One region of the Mucilaginibacter lutimaris genome, then DNA from elsewhere that is predicted to be linked to it. Evidence: riboswitches for the same ligand, from Rfam matches in the RefSeq annotation. Region 1 holds a riboswitch; each other region holds the start of a gene.

Region 1 (2,189 bases):
TATGGTTTTGGCACTATCTCGACAGCATTTATTACATCGGCCATTGTTTTTGGCGTAATGGCCATTGGAGGTTATACAACCAATCAGGATCTGACAAAATTTGGCTCTATCCTTATCATGCTGTTAATTGGCGGTATCATCGCCACCGTGTTAAACTTATTCATCTTCCACAGCGGAAGTTTTAGTTTATTAATTAGCTACGTATTGGTGGCAGTATTTGTAGGCCTTACCGCCTACGATGTGCAGAAATTAAAACGCATTGGTGCAGGCTTAGAGTACGGTAGCGCCGAAGGTAAAAAGACTGCTATAATGGGCGCTTTAACCCTTTATCTTGATTTTATTAACCTGTTCCTTTTATTGCTGCGCATATTTGGCGGTAACAGGAGATAATAGGTTTAAACCATATTGAAGAGCCGCCTGCAATAACAGGCGGCTTTTTTTTTTTAAAGAGTTTACTTACACGGTCATTGCTTCGCTCGACCCCTCTTTTCGCTTCGCGGAAAGAGGGGTCCAAAATAATCCCCGCTTTGCGCAACAGAGAGGGGCAGGGGGTGAGTTAATCGTTAAAGATTTTGGCTAAAGCCAGTTTTGCTTGTTTGCCATCCGTCTCATTTATGGGACGGCAATGAATTTGCAGTTAGCTTGATTAAATGTTTTATCTTGTAAAAATTGAAACACGGCAAAAATCATTGCCGTTGGCTTCAGCCAACGGATAGCAGGCAATTGCGTGTAATTTATACGCTTGCACTTTACAACATTATTATTCATCTTTGCATTGCTTATGGAGAAAGACGGAGGGATTAGACCCTGCGATGTCTTAGCAACCTGTTACTTAACAAGGTGCTACATTCTACTCAAACCAAATGAATGGCTTGAGACAGATAAGTGAAAGTCAATTCAACACCCGACTTTTCGAGTAAGCTGAGTTTTGAGATTTCATAGATAGTTTTTTGATTACACCGATTTCGGTTGCGATCATTTTTAATCGGTGCAATCATCAAAAAAAAATCGGTGCAATCATAAACATGGATATTAGAAAAGAACTACAAAAACGCATATTGGTTATTGACGGTGCTATGGGTACCATGATCCAAAGGTACGAACTTGGTGAGGAGGACTTTCGCGGGGAGCGTTTTCGTGATCATCCGTCGGACCTTAAAGGCAATAACGACCTGCTAAATATAACCCGCCCGGATGTGATCAAGGCTATTCACGCCGAATATCTGGACGCCGGTGCGGATATCATAGAGACCAATACCTTTAGTACACAAAAAATATCACTGGCCGATTATCACCTCGAAGAACTTGATTACGAATTAAGTTACGAAGGCGCGCGCATTGCCCGTGAAGTGGCCGACGAATACACTAAAAAAGATCCGTCGAAACCACGCTTTGTGGCTGGCGCCGTTGGCCCTACAAACCGCACGGCTTCTTTATCGCCGGATGTGAACGACCCCGGTTACCGCGCCGTTACGTTTGATGACCTCGCGCAGGCTTACTATGAGCAGGTGCGTGGTTTGGTGGATGGCGGCTCGGACGTGTTGCTGGTCGAAACCATATTTGACACATTGAACGCCAAAGCAGCGCTGTTTGCCATACAACGATATAAAGACGAGTGTAAAGCCGCAGGTAAAGATTACCCTGCGTTCCGTGAGACAGGGGGGATTATGATCTCCGGTACCATTACCGATGCATCGGGTCGTACCCTTTCCGGGCAAACGGTAGAGGCTTTCTGGAACTCTATCAGTCACGCAAACCTGTTATCGGTAGGGTTGAACTGCGCTTTGGGCGCTAAAGAAATGAGGCCCCATTTAGAGGAGCTTTCTGCAAAGGCAGGTGTATTTATCTCGGCTTATCCTAACGCCGGTTTGCCGAATGAATTTGGCGCTTATGATGAAACACCGCACGAAACCGCCCACCAGGTGGATGATTTTATAAAAGCCGGGCTTGTAAATATTGTAGGTGGTTGTTGTGGCACCACGCCCGACCACATTAAATGCATTGCCGAAAAGGCTGCAAAATATCCGCCAAGACAAATTCCTCAAATAGAGCCTTATTTAAGATTAAGCGGACTGGAAGCAGTAACCCTTACTCCCGAAACAAACTTTGTAAACATAGGCGAGCGTACCAATATCACCGGGTCGCCCAAATTCTCCAAACTCATCTTGGCCGAAGATTACGAGGCTGCC
Region 2 (2,189 bases), on a different contig from region 1:
AAGCACGGCATTAAAACCATGTTTGTTTTTTTTGACGACTGCTGGAACGCTGATGCTAAAATTGGCAAACAGCCTGCGCCTAAAGTGGGTGTGCACAACTCTGGCTGGCTGCAGGATCCCGGTAACCGCCTAAACAACGCGGGCGAAACTGCAATGCTGCAAGCCTACGTTACTGATGTACTAACCGCCTTTAAGCACGATAAACGCATACTGCTTTGGGATTTATATAACGAACCGGGCAACTCTAACAAAAAGGACGCATCTATGGGCTTACTTGTAAAAGTGTTTACCTGGGCGCGCGCAGTAAACCCCGACCAGCCAATTTCTGCAGGCCTTTGGGACTGGAGTTTTGAAAAGTTAAATGCCTACCAGGCCTTAAACTCCGATATTGTGACTTATCATGATTATACCGACGAAGCATCGCATCTTAAAACCATACAATTACTAAAAAGCCATGGCAAGCCATTGATTTGTACCGAATATATGGCACGCACCCGAGGCAGCAAGTTTGCCAACGTAATGCCAATGCTAAAAAAAGAAAACGTAGGCGCACTTAACTGGGGCTTTGTAATGGGTAAAACCAATACCATCTTTGCCTGGGATAATCCTATACCTGATGGTAGCGAACCTAAGGAATGGTTCCATGATATCTTCCGTAAGGACGGTACACCTTACAAGCCCGAAGAAGTGGAGCTGATAAAGAAGCTTAACGGGAAGTAATGATCATGTAGCGATGGGTTTTATACCCATCGCTACATGTAAGGATTGATTAAAGCTTGCATAATATTGTAATACAAAATTTTCTCATTGAAATTCAATTATTTAAAGAATATTTTAAATAATAAATATTAAGTCTATAGGAATTATAGATTTAATATGTACTTTTGTGATGTAATCGTTCTTTAAACATACTTATCCAGAAAGACAGAGGGAAGGGCCCTATGATGTCTTAGCAACCTGTACAGCTTTAAGGCTTGTAAAAGGTGCTAATTCCTGCTTCGCTGCTTAGCGGAGACAGATAAGCTGATTTAATAAAAACCGAATGCTCATGAAGCGTTCTGTTTTCACCTTGAAGGCCTCTCTCTTAATCGCTTTTCCGGATAAATTACCGAAACAAAATTGAAATGTATAGCTTTATGGAGCCTCACCCAAACCCTCTCCGAAGGAGAGGGCTTAAAAAGTCTCCCCTTTCGGGGGAGATTTAGAGGGGGCTTAACAATATTAAAAACCAATATCATGAGTTTAAGACTTGGCGACGACGCCCCAAATTTTAAGGCCCAGACATCGCAGGGCGAAATTGATTTTTACGAATACCTGGGCGATAGCTGGGGTGTGCTATTCTCGCACCCGGCAGATTATACACCGGTTTGTACTACCGAGCTTGGTAAAACCGCCTCATTAAAAGATGAGTTTGAGAAACGCAATGTTAAGGTTATAGCCCTAAGTACCGACAGTGCCGAATCTCATAAGGGCTGGATAAATGACATCAACGAAACACAAAACGTTGAGGTAACATTCCCGATAATAGGCGACGAGGACCGCAAAATATCTGAGGCCTACGACATGATCCACCCGAATGCATCATTGGTAGCTACCGTTCGTTCGCTGTTCATCATTGGGCCGGATAAAAAGATAAAACTTATCATCAGCTACCCGGCATCAACCGGAAGGAACTTTCAGGAAATACTGAGGGTGATAGACAGCCTGCAACTAACCGCCTACCACAGTGTAGCAACCCCTGCCGATTGGAAAGACGGTGAGGATGTGGTAGTGCTGCCATCTATTAAAACAGAAGATATTCCGGCTAAATTCCCTAAAGGGTTTACCGAGGTGAAGCCTTATTTAAGGACGACACCACAGCCCAATAAATAGGCTATAAGAATCAAAGTCGCGTGGCCGAGAGGATAGGTGTGGGTCTGCAAAACCTTTAACGGTAGTTCGAATCTACCCGCGACGTCTAAACTGACTGACTAATAATGACTGGGCGGTGGGCTGAGGAGCTCATCGCCTTTTTTATTTATTCCGTATGGACTCACCCCGCGACGCTTCGCGCGCCACCCTCTCTCCGCTACGCGGAAAGAGGGTGGAGGAAAATAAATTTACACACCCTCTTTGCGAAGCAGAGAGGGTCGACCAGCGAAGCGTAGTCGGGGTGAGTAAACTATTGAAGAGCGATTTATACACAATCC
Region 3 (2,189 bases), on a different contig from region 1:
CAGCTTTCTGTTTGTTGCTTGATGTAAACTGGTTTCTCTCTCTGAAAGCCTTAAGGTCTTCCATTAATAAGTTTTTTAATTCGTTATCAAAACGGGTAACTAATTTACTTGTTGCAGGTTTGTATTCAGCTTTCATAGGTTAATGTTTAAAGTTGTGAGTATGCAGTTGTTAATTATGCAGCGTTGCGGGTTGCGGTTTTTGATTTAAGCGCTTTTAGGTCGCTCATCAAAATGTTCATTAACTCTCTGTCGAAACGGTTAACTAATTTGCTGGTTGCTGGTTTTTGGTAAGTTTTCATAGTCCAATATTTAAAATTTTCAGTTTTTAGTTTGCTCTTTGTCTTCGTTGTTTTGGTTTTCGCTAAGGTTATCATGTCGGCGTTTCGCTTCTTTGTATTGCCTTGCTATTTGCTCTTCATCTCTCGCGTCGGATGTTTTCTCGGGAGCTTGAGGGTTTTCCCACTCTTTCTCCCCATCCTTGGTTTCAGTTATTTCGTCGATCATAATATCTCCGTTTGATAAGTACTATTCCAAACTAATGCCAAACTTTTCATTCCGACCAGAAAAAATGACACGCAACCATATTTATTTTTACATTAAAACTTAAAAGGTTTAAAAACAGCCGTTTTGAACCAAAAAATAAAATAGTATAAAGCAAAGGGTGTATGCAAAATGAGTACATGTTGTTGTAAAGAATAGTCAACAGAAAGGTTATCGGTTGTATAAAGTGTTCGTTTTTGAACAATAGGCCGTTCGGTTGGAGGGCGACTGATGAAAGAAAATAGTAACTTTCAAATTATTTTTAAATAAATTCTATTAAAGCTATAGACATTATAGGATATTATATATATTTGCATCATTAAATAGTTCTTTTAATAACTTATCCAGAAAGACAGAGGGAAAGGCCCTATGACGTCTTAGCAACCTGTACCGCTTCAAAGCGCGTAAAAGGTGCTAACTCCTGCTCCACTTATTGGGGAGAAAGATAAGATGACCACACATTAAAGTTAAATAGCTTTATCCTTTGTGTCCTCTTTTTTTGAGATAAGTTACTAAAGAAACATTGGTAACATTTAAAAACAGACACATAATGAGAATTTATTTAGATAACGCAGCCACCACCCAACTGGATAACGAGGTATTTAAAGCCATCACCCCTTATTTATTAGAATACTATGGCAACCCGTCATCGCATCATGAGCACGGCCGCGAGGTAAAAAAGGCCATTGAAGGGGCGCGCTCCACTATTGCCGGCCTGCTTAATGCTACGCCGGGCGAGATCATATTTACCAGTGGCGGCACCGAGGCAGATAATACCGCTATCTTGTCAAGCGTTCGCTCGCATCAAATAAAACACGTTATCACAACCCCTTTCGAGCATCATGCGGTGCTGCATACCTTAGAAGCGCTCAAAACTAAGGGCGAAATACAACTAAGTTTTATAAACACCGATAGCCACGGCAACCTGGATATTAACCACCTGGATGCTTTGCTTAAAACCAACGGCCGTTCGCTGGTATCTGTAATGCATGCCAATAACGAAATAGGTAATTTAAACGATATTGAATTGATAGGTGAGGTCTGTAAAAGCAGGGGCGCTCTTTTCCACTCAGATACGGTACAAACCATGGGGCATTACAGGCACGACCTGTCTAAACTAAACACGGATTTTATAGCAGCATCGGCACATAAATTTCACGGGCCAAAAGGCGTGGGCTTTATATATTGCCGCAATGGTGTACAGTTATCCCAACTATTGCACGGCGGCTCGCAGGAGCGTAAGCTACGCGCCGGTACCGAGAATATCCACGGAATAATAGGCCTGGCTAAAGCTTTAGAGATTGCCTACCGCAATATTGATGAACACCGGGTTTATATTCAAAATTTAAAAAACAGGATGATCGCTAAACTGCGGGAGCAGATAGGGGATGTTTATTTTAATGGTAATTCGGCCATTGCAGATAAAAGCTTATATACCGTATTAAGCGCAAGCCTGCCCGTTAACCATGCAACCGGCGATCTGCTGGCGTATCTGGATCAGAATAATATCTCCGTATCGGGCGGCAGCGCATGTTCAACCGGTTCGGCATCGCACGTGCTGAAGGCAATTGGCGCAGATGGGTCAAGAAACACGATCAGGTTCTCGTTCAGTAAATTTAACACCGCCCAGGAAATAGATCATACTGTAG

Evidence for each region. Region 1 has a riboswitch for S-adenosylmethionine ahead of metH (methionine synthase). Riboswitches for the same ligand answer to the same signal wherever they lie in the genome.
Region 2: another riboswitch for S-adenosylmethionine. It lies ahead of ACFQZI_RS09870 (peroxiredoxin); the one in region 1 lies ahead of metH (methionine synthase).
Region 3: another riboswitch for S-adenosylmethionine. It lies ahead of ACFQZI_RS11900 (cysteine desulfurase family protein); the one in region 1 lies ahead of metH (methionine synthase).

Annotation. Positions count from the first base shown of each region.
Region 1 covers NZ_JBHTIA010000003.1:91,299-93,487, forward strand. The annotation lists gene ACFQZI_RS01185 (Bax inhibitor-1/YccA family protein) at 1-390, shown strand, start outside; SAM riboswitch class I at 777-888, shown strand; gene metH (methionine synthase) at 1,026-2,189, shown strand, end outside.
Region 2 covers NZ_JBHTIA010000005.1:39,622-41,810, forward strand. The annotation lists gene ACFQZI_RS09865 (1,4-beta-xylanase) at 1-720, shown strand, start outside; SAM riboswitch class I at 910-1,025, shown strand; gene ACFQZI_RS09870 (peroxiredoxin) at 1,237-1,872, shown strand; tRNA gene ACFQZI_RS09875 (tRNA-Cys) at 1,887-1,957, shown strand.
Region 3 covers NZ_JBHTIA010000008.1:90,317-92,505, forward strand. The annotation lists gene ACFQZI_RS11885 (hypothetical protein) at 1-136, opposite strand, end outside; gene ACFQZI_RS11890 (hypothetical protein) at 174-299, opposite strand; gene ACFQZI_RS11895 (hypothetical protein) at 319-504, opposite strand; SAM riboswitch class I at 878-992, shown strand; gene ACFQZI_RS11900 (cysteine desulfurase family protein) at 1,091-2,189, shown strand, end outside.